One region of the Paenibacillus sp. P4_A9 genome, then DNA from elsewhere that is predicted to be linked to it. Evidence: riboswitches for the same ligand, from Rfam matches in the RefSeq annotation. Region 1 holds a riboswitch; the other holds the start of a gene.
The links. A riboswitch is a leader RNA that binds a small molecule or an ion and turns the genes downstream of it on or off. The one in region 1 is predicted to bind cobalamin.

Region 1 (6,117 bases):
ACTCATATTGCTCAGGCTTCCATTCGCCGCTGCGCCAATTTTTACGAGCGTTACGGACCTCGGCCGTTTGTGGAAATGATCCAATCGTCGTAGTTGGCAGGAATGGAAGCTGCCATTTTGCTGCTTGAAGACCTCTGCGTGTTAAGAAGCTGCTATTTCTATCAGAGCGCTGTAGCCCGATATTCGCAATCGCTTGCTGGACTATAGCTTTATTCCGATAGGAGGAAGCATTAAGCTTCGCGATCGCCTTTTGGTTGATGTCTAATTCCAATTGAATGAAATCTTGGCCGTGTTGAACAGCTCTGGTCAAGATCGAAAGTTCAGTCAGCTTTTCTTCCGCAAATGCTAGAGCATCCCGCAATACAGGCTCAAGCTTACTTTCTTTACGAGTTGAAACAGGAACATGAAGCAGGCTGGATGAAGGCTGCAGCAGCATGCGCTCATAAGGAACGATTGCTTCAAGGTGAGCAAGGAAATCAAGCTGCTTGCTCAAATCCGTCTGCCAAATATTGCGTCCATCCACAATACCAACGCCAAGTACTTTATCCGCTGGGAACCCATGTGTCTGGAGATGACGCCAGTTCAACTCATATCCATGGATAAAATCAAATCCAATCCCATGAACGGGAAGCGAAATAAGATCCTGGTAATGATCAACGGCATCGAAATACGTTTGAATGATGATTTTTAGTGACGGCGCAGCTGCCTTTAGCGTCGCGTAGATATGCTTTATACGTCCTAAATCTGTTGAGCTTAAAGACTGCACGAGAATTGGCTCATCAATCTGTACCCATTCCACACCTTCCTCTGCCAGCTCCGTCAAAATACGTGAATAGAGCGGTAGAAACAACTCGATTAGGCCATCGATTTCTTCTGTTTTATACCCCTTAGCTAGCTTAAGGAAAGTGAAAAGGCCTAAAACCACAGGCTTGCCTTGAATACCCAGCTTTTGTTTAGCTTCCCTATAGGCCTCTAGCGGCTTGTTGATCGTAAGTGCAGGCTGTGCGTCCTGTAATTCAGGAACGATGTAATGATAATTGGTGTTGAACCATTTGGTCATTTCACAAGCTGTAGCCCCTTGGCTGCCGCGAGCCATCGCGTAGTAAGTGGCAAGTGGAACTTCGCCGCCTTCATAGGGGAAACGCTTAGGAACAAGTCCGAACATCGTGGATGTGTCCAGCACGTGATCATAAAGGCTGAAGTCACCGACAGGTATAAGGTCAATGCCTTTTTGCTGATGCAGGCGCAGGTTATTTAGACGGATGTCTTCGATTTGCTTTGTAAACTCGTGCTCGTCTAGCTTGCCGGCCCAAAAGGCCTCTAACGCTTTCTTCCACTCGCGGTTCTCGCCAATTCTTGGATATCCTAAATTACTGCTTATCAATGCACACATGGGGTAATCCTCCTCAATTTTTCTTGTTTACGAATCCCGGAAAATGAGAAAACCTCTATCGAGGCCGTTCATTGATGAGCGACCGCGTTTAGATGTAGGTTTTATCGCCAATAAGAAAGCAGTTTTCGAGAGCCGAAAACTTATACTTTCTTATGTGGTTAAAAAAAGGGCATCTCTAACCTTAATAAAAAAGGTTAAAGATACCCTGTGTATGTGTATACAGTGTTTACGATCTCTAACACCTCCCTATCTCCCGTAGGTAAAACAGTGCTGTCAGAATTAGGCAGGTCTCCTGGCTCCAGAATCCTCGTCAAACGCTCGCCTTCCCGATCTTTCGATCAGTGGCACCGGTGGCGTCGACTCCTCTGTTACAGTGGCGGGACCGCGTCGGTATTGCACCGAACTTCCCTTTTAAGCTCTCGTTTATTGGCTAAACAAGAGCACCTATTCCCACAATATGCAATTGATGAATACTATACATGAAATCTTTGAGTATGCAAAGACTTTGTTTTTATAGCACAAATCCGCTTTGTTTCAAGCGGATTTGTGTAGGGCGGGCGCCCTGCAGATGGAGTTAGTCGAATAAATCGACTAACTTCAGAATTCGTCCCTACCTTGGCGGCGTAGCCGCTTGATTTGCATGATTGAATACAAAAAAAGACCGCGATTTCTCGCGGTCTTTCCTCTTACTGCAACGTCCCAGGAGGGATTCGAACCCCCGACCGCACGCTTAGAAGGCGTGTGCTCTATCCAGCTGAGCTACTGAGACCCATGTCACTTCTTACCGCCTGGACATAATCCGTTTGGCGAAGCAAGAGTTATAATATCATATCGTTTTGTAGGAAGTCAACACTTCGTTTAATATTTATTTTTGCAATCATTTGGGCGATGGAGTAAACTGGCACAAGCGAGACCACGAACAGAGGTGATCCCTATGTCAGACCCTAATTTGGATAATGTCATTCTTTTTCCTAAAACAGTGCAGTTCTATGAAGACGAGCTAACGAAGCTGTTACGCTCCGAGCAATATAGAGAAGCACTAGAGATGCTTACTTTTCTTTTGCAATTTCCCAATGTCGATGCCGATAAGTCTGATCAATGGGAAGCCCTGCGCCACTGGTTGCTCACCATGTTTCCGGAAACGATGTTTCCATCAACAGAAACAGAAGAAGAGGATTCCGAGGAAGAATCCGCTTTATTGCGGCAATACATTCATGAGAAGGCAGCTTCGGATGATGGTGTATTTGTTCGCAAACTTCAAACGATGCTCCAAGAGGGTACGTTAGAAGATCAAGTTAGTGCCTTGGAGCAGCTTGCTTATATCGAACAACCTGAGGTGAGCCAGTACGTGAAAACCTGGCTTTGCGAAAGGGCAAGACACCCTCATCTTCAATTCAAAGCCCTTCAGACGCTAAAACAGATGGGGGAGCATGGTTATATCGAGTTTCCCAAAAATGGTAAAACCGTTCTCGTCGAAATCGAAGAGACGCCGCTAACAGCGGAGGATTTTCCATTACGAATTCGTGATATGATTCGCAGAGTCGGGGACATTAGTGAAATAAGCCAGCCTGACTTTGTCTACTTTGCTACCCAGACTTGGCAGGAGTTTCTTGCCTATGCATATGGAACTTCGATATACTCTGAGTTACTAAGGACAGAAGAAAGTGCGGTAGACGTGTGGGCCTCCGCGCTGCATGCGATTTTGCAAGACAAATTGTTTGGTACGGTTGATCGCGATGAGTTGTTAGAGACCTATGGAATTGTGGATGAGATGACGTTGCAATGGAAGAGGGCGCACAACGTGCTTACCGCATTTGTTAAGCAATTTAGCCCAGATCCTAGCTAAGAACAAAGCTCGCTTGAAATGAAAATGTTATATGGTATAATAGAATGGTTATAATGAGCTTAACGTGAAAAATATATTGTCATGATACATTTTTGGAGGGGAAGGCATAAAATGAAAGCAAGTTGGGAAAAAATAGAGAAGAACGTTGGCGTTCTTGAAGTTGAAGTTGGGGCAGAGCGCGTTGCAGATGCTTTGGATAAGGCATTTAAAAAGGTATCAGCGAAAGTGAATGTTCCAGGATTCCGTAAAGGGAAAGTGCCACGTTCAATCTTTGAAGCTAAATTTGGCGTTGAGAGCTTGTACCAAGATGCGATCGACATCATCTTACCAGAAGTTTACGTTGAAGCGATTGAAGAGGTTAAAATCGAGCCTGTTGATCGCCCTGAAGTAGACGTTGAGCAATTTGGTAAAGGTCAAGTTATGAAATTCAAAGCGAAAGTAACTGTGAAGCCTGAAGTAACGCTTGGCGATTACAAAGGAATCGAAGTAGAAGCAGTTAACGCTGTGGTTTCTGAAGATGAATTGAATGAAGAGCTTACACGTTTGCAACAACGTCACGCTGAATTGGTTGTTCTTGAAGAAGGACAAGCTGCTAACGGCGACGTAGTTATCATCGATTTCGAAGGATTCGTTGATGAAGTAGCATTCGAAGGCGGTAAAGCGGAGAAGTATTCCCTTGAGCTTGGATCCAACTCTTTCATCCCAGGTTTTGAAGAGCAACTCGTAGGTCTTGGTAAAGGCGAAGAGAAAGACGTTAACGTCAGCTTCCCTGAAAACTACCATTCCGAAGATCTGAAAGGCAAAGCTGCTGTGTTTAAAGTGAAACTTCACGACATCAAACGCAAAAACCTGCCTGAGCTTGATGATGAGTTCGCAAAAGACGTAAGTGAGTTCGATACACTTGTCGAGTACAAAGAAGAGCTTCAAAAACGTATGCAAGAGCGTAAAGCGAAAGATTCCGAAGCTGCTCTAGAAACAGCTGTTGTTGAGAAAGCTGCTGCTAACGCAGAAGTTGAAATTCCAGGTTCGATGATTGAATCTGAGCTTGATATCATGGTTAAAGAATTCGAAAGACGTCTTCGCTCCCAAGGCATGACGCTTGAGATCTACTACCAGTTCTCCGGTCAAAACGAGAGCGCGTTGAAAGAACAAATGAAAGAAGATGCTGACAAGCGTGTTCGTAACAACCTTGTTCTTGAAGCTATCGCAGCTGCAGAAAAAATCACAGTATCCGATGAAGAAGTTGACGTGGAACTTGAGAAATATGCAGCGTCATACCAAAAATCAACAGCTGAGCTTCGTGAGCTGTTCGCTTCAAACGGATCTCTTGAAGGTCTTAGCAACGATCTAGTTATCAGAAAAACGGTTGATTACTTGCTTCAAAATAGCAAGCATGTTTCCGCAGCCGTGTAAATAAGGTAAGTAAAGGCACGTACGCAAGCAACGTGCCTTTCTTTTACCCTAATTTACGTCTAAACTCCTTAGTACATACGTATTACCGCTTACATAGCTGATTTCAGAAAAATGACATTGTTGCCCAATCGTGTTAAACTGTAAATGAATCTCAAATGAGAGAACATGGCGATTGCCGCAAAAGGAGTTGGTACAATGAGTCTTATTCCTATGGTTGTAGAACAAGAGGCTCGTGGGGAGCGTTCCTACGATATCTACTCGCGTTTACTTAAGGACCGCATAATCTTCATCGGGACCGCTATTGATGACGATGTGGCTAATTTGGTCATTGCCCAGCTGCTCTTTTTATCCGCCCAGGACCCTGAAAAAGATATACACTTATATATCAACTCACCTGGTGGGTCTGTTACGGCTGGAATGGGTATCTTTGATACCATGCAGTTTATTAAACCGGATGTATCTACGATTTGTGTAGGTATGGCCGCAAGTATGGGTTCTTTGCTTTTGACGGCAGGAGCCAAAGGTAAGCGATACGCGCTGCCGAATGCAGAAGTAATGATTCACCAACCGCTCGGCGGTGTTAGAGGTCAAGCAACCGATATCAAAATCCATGCGGATTGGATTATCAAGACCAAGAATAAACTCAACCAGATTTACGTGGACCGAACGGGACAGCCGCTTGAAAAGATCGAAAGAGACACCGACCGAGATAACTTTATGAGCGCTGATGAAGCGAAGGCATATGGGTTAATCGACGAGGTTATCACTCGAAACGACTTGAAATAAAGGAGTGATCCCATGTTTAAATTTAACGATGAAAAAGGCCAACTCAAATGTTCCTTTTGTGGAAAATCCCAGGACCAAGTGCGCAAACTTGTTGCCGGACCGGGAGTTTACATTTGTGATGAATGCATAGAGCTTTGTACGGAGATTGTAGAAGAAGAATTAGGGCATGAAGAAGAGCTAGATCTGAAGGATGTTCCGAAACCAAAAGAAATTCGTAATATTTTGGATCAATACGTCATTGGTCAAGAACAAGCGAAGAAATCGTTGGCAGTTGCAGTATATAACCACTACAAACGGATCAATTCCCAGAACAAGCTTGAAGATGTTGAGCTTCAAAAAAGTAATATCGTGCTTTTAGGACCTACAGGTAGTGGTAAAACACTTCTTGCGCAAACTCTTGCGAAAATTTTAAATGTGCCTTTTGCTATTGCGGACGCAACTTCCTTAACAGAAGCTGGTTATGTGGGTGAAGATGTTGAGAACATCTTACTCAAACTTATCCAAGCTGCTGATTATGATGTTGAAAAAGCAGAGCGCGGCATCATCTATATTGATGAGATTGATAAAGTTGCACGTAAATCCGAGAATCCATCCATTACACGCGATGTTTCTGGTGAAGGTGTACAGCAAGCTCTTCTCAAAATTCTTGAAGGCACAGTAGCTTCCGTACCTCCTCAAG
Region 2 (6,117 bases), on a different contig from region 1:
TTTTAAGTTAAAGCCACTAGGAAGCTCTTCTGGTGGCTATTTCTTTTGCCAAACGAAGTGGAATTTTCAAATATATAAAAATATTCTGCCTATCTTTCTCACGCAGTAATTGAATTAGGACAGCGATTCATTGTAAGATGAATGGATGAACGAAACATATTTCAGAAAGGTAGGTTTAACCATGGATACTTTGAAGCTTAAAATTCTCGATTTACTAAAGGAAGACGCCCGCAGGAGCGCGGATCTGATCGCCACCATGTTAGGAACGGCGGAGGCCGAAGTTGCGCGAGCGATAAGCGAGATGGAAGCGGATAAGGTCATCGTCAAATATGCGACAGTGGTGAACTGGAGTAAAGTAGATGACGAAAAGGTTACCGCCCTAATTGAAGTGCAAATTACGCCGGAGCGCGGGCGCGGGTTTGATGCGATTGCGGAACGGATCTATTTATATCCGGAAGTCAAATCAGTTTATCTCATGTCAGGGGCCTATGATTTGCTTGTAGAAATTGAGGGGAGCTCACTGAAGCAGGTTGCTTCTTTCGTATCGAATAAGCTCTCACCGATAGACCGGGTTCTTTCTACGAAAACGAATTTTATTTTGAAAAAATACAAACAAGACGGCATTATTTTCGAAGATCAGGAAGATGATCATCGGATGCTTGTTTCGCCGTAAGGAAGAGGTAGCGCCATGATCAAGGATGAGACCACGATTCAATCCAGTAAAAAATCCATGCAGGACTACCTCGCTCCTGCTGTACGTGACATGAAGCCGTCCGGCATTCGGAAGTTTTTTGATCTCGTAAGCAATAGTAAAGAGGATATCATCTCACTGGGTGTCGGTGAACCGGATTTCTCCACACCTTGGCACGTTCGTGAGGCTGCTGTTCATTCCTTGGAGCGCGGTAGAACGAAATATACGCCAAACTCCGGTATTCCTGAACTCCGCGAAGCGATTGCGAACTATTTGTATACATCATTTAAAGTTAAATATGAACCGTCGAATGAGGTGCTCGTAACCGTTGGCGGCAGTGAAGCGATCGATCTAGCATTGCGCTCACTGATTACACCCGGGGATGAAATTCTAATTCCAGAGCCTTGTTATATTTCCTATTCGCCAATCACGGCCATTAGCGGCGGTGTGCCAGTCGGTATCGAAACATTCGCGAAGGATCAGTTTAAGCTTACGGAAAAGGCGCTTCGTGATGCGATTACGCCACGTTCCAAAATTTTAATTCTGTGCTACCCAAGCAATCCAACTGGCGGCATTATGACTTATGAGGACTGGCTGCCGATTGCCAAAGTTGTCGAAGAACATGATCTGATTGTCATTTCCGATGAAATTTATGCAGAGTTGACATACGGTCAGAAGCATGTGAGTTTCGCCGCGGTTCCAGGGATGCAGGATCGGACGATTCTTGTTAGCGGGTTCTCCAAGGCTTTTGCAATGACAGGCTGGCGGATGGGGTATGCATGCGGTCACCGTGAGTTGATCTCAGCTATGACCAAGATTCACCAATATACGGTCATGTGTGCACCTGTCATGGGTCAAGTAGCAGCGCATGAAGCGTTGACGAATGGACTTGAAGAGAAAGATCGTATGATTGAATCCTATAATCAACGGAGACGATTGGTTGTCAAAGGCTTCCGAGAAGTAGGACTTGAATGCCATGAACCACAGGGCGCATTCTATGCATTCCCAAGTATTGTTGCTACAGGATTAACCTCTGAGGAATTTGCTCAACGACTCCTTTACGAATGTAAGGTTGCTGCTGTACCTGGTGATGTATTTGGATTGGGTGGAGAAGGCTTCCTGCGGTGTTCATATGCGTATAGTGTCTCCCAGCTTAATGAAGCATTAGAGAGAATCGGTAAATTTTTAAGAAAGTTATAACTTTTACAAGAAATTTTTGTAATAAATTCATATATTCATAGGGAACGAAAACTGGTATTCTTAGTGTAAGGAGGGATGAGCATGGCTTTTATGGAATATCAGCTTACTAACTTTCAGAAGCAATTTCAAATTCGCGAGCAAGAGTTCGGACAGCATTGGCTGACCAGAAATGCCAAGAAGCAAAATTCCCTAGCTTTACTGGAAGAAGAGATTCACACGTTGAGACGAAAAATGGAACAGATGGTCATGGAAGGTCGAGAAATGACATCTGATGCAGTTGTTGAATTAAGTACGATGCTGGATCACAAAATAAATGAATACATGACATCTGGAAAGAAAAGTCGGTGAAAACCGACTTTTCTGGCGACTATCGATAAGAGAGAGTACACGACGGAGGGAATTACATACATGAAGGCGAAATGGCTAATCGTTGTAATGCTAGGAATGATGCTGACACTTACCGCTTGTGGTGGGCCGAAAGCAGATGTATCGCTATTTATTATGGGACCTAACGGTTTTCCAAGTGAAGCGGCGGAGAAGATGGAAGTTTCCTTAAAAGCTAAGGTAGGGGAATTACCTACTGTGAAGCTGAATACTTCCCCTATTTTTTCAATGGAAAAAATGATTGTTGAGCTAGCTGCTGGTGGTAACGGGATCTTCATCTTGGGAGAAGAACAGTTCAAAGGCTTGAGTAACCAAGCGGGATTCGTTTCACTAGATGACACGATTAATCCAGCGGATTACCCTGAAGGGGTTATCGAAATCAAAGAGGAAGGCAAAGCCGCGGAGAAGCATTTATATGGTATTCCGCTCACAGGAAACAAATGGATGAAAGAGCAAGGTTATGAGGGAAAAGGTTTATACGCGTTCATTCCTCAGAATGCTCCGAAAATGGACGAGGCTTTGAAAGTTCTTAAAATCATTGCACAAAAGTAAGAGAACGTCTATAATCGACAAATAGCTTGATCTTATAATTTGCAACCATAGGTTCTGATAAGTTTCCAAATGGAAGGTTATTAGTTTAGGGGAAGCCGGTTCAAATCCGGCACGGTCCCGCCACTGTAATTCAACCATGTGAATGGTTGGAGAGTCAGGTTACCTGCCTATGGTGCCGATACAACATCCTTCGAGGAAAAGGATCGCGTTAAATCAGGAAGCAGCGAACGCATTAGTTCGATGCTCAATACCGCGATTTATCGTCTCCCTCGTTCCTAGTGAACAGGGAGACTTTTTTGTTGGATGGGATCAGTAATTAATGAAAAAGGAAGAGGGTTCCATCGATGACACATGGTAGGTTTAAAAAAGGTCTTATTCTTACATTAGCGGTAGCAACAGCGATCTCACTAGCGGGGTGTGCTAAAAAGGAAACTGAAATCACGGATCCATCAAAGCTTGGCGGTGATGGGACGAAGGCTCCAACAACAAAGGCATCGTCATCGTCATCAGTTCCTGCCATTGCGAAGAAAACGACATATCCTTTGATAGTGAAGGATGCGACTGGCAAAGAATTTACGTTCGACAAAGCACCAGAACGAATTGCTTCGGTTTCCCCATCAGAGACAGAAGCGCTGTTCGCGATTGGACTAGAAGCGAATATCGTGGGAGTATCTGATTTTGATGATTATCCAGAAGCGGTTAAATCGAAGCCAAAGCTGGGCAGCATCACGAAACCAAACACGGAGGCCGTCATTGCTTCTAATGCGAATCTAGTTGTTACAGGTGTTTCTATGAATCCAGAATCGGTTGAAAAGCTTCGTGCAATGAACATTAATGTTTTTAAAGTAGAGCCTAAGACGCTAGATGATGCTATTAACAATATTCAAACATTCGGACTTATTACGGATCATCAGGAGCAAGCGGAAAAAGTTGTTGCTAAAATGAAAGCGGATCGTCAGAAGGTTGTCGATGTCGTGAAAGATGTGAAGCCAGAGAACAAGAAAAAAGTGTACATCGAGTTTGCACCTGGCTGGACTGTGGGAAGCGGAGTGTTCATGGATGAATTGATCACGCTCTCCGGTGGAATTAACGTAGCTGCCGATAAAGCAGGCTGGTATGAAATCAGTGAGGAGAAGATCATTCAGCAGAATCCGAATGTTATCTTATTCGCTAATGGGATTACGGACTTCAAGAGCAAGAAGCCGTTGGAAGAAATTATTCGTACGCGCGGTGGGTGGGATGCCATAGACGCCGTGAAAAATAAACGTGTGGTTGGGCTCGATCAAAACTTGGTAAGCCGACCAGGTCCGAGATTGACAGAAGGACTACTGGAAATAGCGAAAGGCATCTATCCTGAATTGGTGAAATAATGAAAAGAAAATTAATGCTAGGGGGAGGAGTAGGAGTTATACTCCTTCTTCTTTCTATTGTGGTGAGTTTATCCATCGGCGCCGCTCAGCTTCCTATATCACATATAGTGGGGATTCTGGGGAAACATCTTCCTTGGATTGGAAGTCATATTGAGGTGAAATGGCCGCAATCTTCTGAACAAATTATTAATAAAGTGAGAATTCCCCGTGTGCTGCTGGGTATTCTAGTTGGGGCTGTACTCTCTATTGCTGGCGCTGGATTTCAAGGTGTACTGCGCAATCCACTGGCTGATCCTTATTCGCTTGGCGTATCTTCAGGAGCTTCTGTCGGGGCTGCTTTTCTTATTTATTTCGGATTGCAATTCGCCTGGTTCGGGCAATGGTCGATCCCGATTGTGGCTTTCGCGACAGGTCTTATTTCCCTGTTCTTGGTCTTAAAGCTGGCGATGATTGAAGGGAAGCTGAAGATGGAGACGTTGATTTTATCCGGCGTTGTGATGCAAGCCTTTCTAGGCGCGTTCGTGTCCTTCTTGGTTGCGATTTCAGACCAAACGATTAATGAAATTATTTTTTGGCTCATGGGCAGTCTTGCGATGCGGGGATGGTCATATACGTATATGATTGCACCCTATCTCGTGATCGGGCTTGTGATTCTGTTAAGTTATGCGAGATCGTTAAACCTGCTTACATTGGGTGAGCGACAAGCTGCCCATCTCGGCGTTCATGTGGAGCGCACGAAGTTGATCGTACTGATCGCTTCGACATTGATAACGGCTGCTGCTGTATCCGTGGCTGGAGTTATCGGCTTCGTAGGACTGATCGTGCCGCACTTGGTGCGACTGCTAGTGGGTCCGGATTATCGATTAATCATTCCTTTATCCGCGATTGGCGGTGGGATTTATGTGTTATGGGCAGACACCCTGGCTCGAACGCTGCTTAGTCCTACGGAAATTCCTCTCGGGGTTATAACGGCGTTTCTGGGGGCGCCATTTTTTGCCTATCTGCTCCATAAAGATAAGAAAACGTTAAGAGGTTGATCACGATGATTAAAGTGGAGCAGCTTTTTCAGAGCTTTCGAGAGCAGCAAGTGTTGGATAATGTTAGCTTTGGGGTTGAACGAGGCGAGTTTTTTGGGATCATTGGACCCAATGGCAGCGGTAAATCAACCTTGCTTCGTCTCCTCTCCGGCATGGATCCTGTCATGAATGGCAATGTGTTTTTAAAGGGGAAGAAGGTATCTGCTTATTCTCGAAAAGAGTTGGCCAAATGGCTTGCTGTTCTTCAGCAAGATGCTTTGCCACCCGTTGGCTTCACGGTTCGTGAAGTTGTCGAGATGGGACGCTATCCGTTCCAGAATTGGCTTGGTGACGATAGGACGGAAGCGGATGGACTCATAGATGCGATTATTACTAAGCTTGAGCTAGAGGCACTCGTAGATCGAACGATTGAGCGTTTAAGTGGTGGTGAGCGTCAACGTGTTGCGCTGGCCAAAGTGATGGCACAGCAACCAAGCTTGCTTATGCTGGATGAACCAACCACCTTTCTAGACATCGGCTATCAAATACAGATGATGGATTATATTCGTTCCTGGCAGCAAGAGTCGGAGCTTACGGTTATAGCTGTGCTGCATGACTTGAATTTGGCTGCGCAGTACTGTACACGATTGATGATCGTACATGAGGGACGGGTCATCGCGATCGGAACGCCTGAAGAAATCATTACGAGTGAACAAATAGCAGAAGTGTATGGAACAGAGCCGATTATCCTGAAGCACCCTGTGAGTGAGGTACCGCAAATTTTGTTACAACCTGGGAAATAAAGAAAGGTCGGAGGATGACGATAATGAACACACTACATAACTTGATTAACGCGATCGAGCCCATCCATCATGAGGTGGCACTTCAGGCTAATGATCATTTG

Region 2: linked by a shared signal. The riboswitch ahead of AC1DVJ_RS00205 (ABC transporter substrate-binding protein) and the one ahead of metE (5-methyltetrahydropteroyltriglutamate--homocysteine S-methyltransferase) in region 1 are both predicted to bind cobalamin.

What each region holds. Positions count from the first base shown of each region.
Region 1 covers NZ_JBFUHL010000018.1:59,672-65,788, forward strand. The annotation lists gene metE (5-methyltetrahydropteroyltriglutamate--homocysteine S-methyltransferase) at 1-1,393, opposite strand, end outside; cobalamin riboswitch at 1,658-1,856, opposite strand; tRNA gene AC1DVJ_RS14505 (tRNA-Arg) at 2,089-2,162, opposite strand; gene AC1DVJ_RS14510 (VHS/ENTH/ANTH domain-containing protein) at 2,328-3,239, shown strand; gene tig (trigger factor) at 3,351-4,652, shown strand; gene clpP (ATP-dependent Clp endopeptidase proteolytic subunit ClpP) at 4,848-5,438, shown strand; gene clpX (ATP-dependent protease ATP-binding subunit ClpX) at 5,451-6,117, shown strand, end outside.
Region 2 covers NZ_JBFUHL010000001.1:48,365-54,481, reverse strand. The annotation lists gene cysK (cysteine synthase A) at 1-6, shown strand, start outside; gene AC1DVJ_RS00225 (Lrp/AsnC family transcriptional regulator) at 182-673, shown strand; gene AC1DVJ_RS00220 (aminotransferase class I/II-fold pyridoxal phosphate-dependent enzyme) at 689-1,891, shown strand; gene AC1DVJ_RS00215 (aspartyl-phosphate phosphatase Spo0E family protein) at 1,973-2,239, shown strand; gene AC1DVJ_RS00210 (hypothetical protein) at 2,300-2,827, shown strand; cobalamin riboswitch at 2,860-3,012, shown strand; gene AC1DVJ_RS00205 (ABC transporter substrate-binding protein) at 3,172-4,197, shown strand; gene AC1DVJ_RS00200 (FecCD family ABC transporter permease) at 4,197-5,234, shown strand; gene AC1DVJ_RS00195 (heme ABC transporter ATP-binding protein) at 5,240-6,016, shown strand; gene cobT (nicotinate-nucleotide--dimethylbenzimidazole phosphoribosyltransferase) at 6,040-6,117, shown strand, end outside.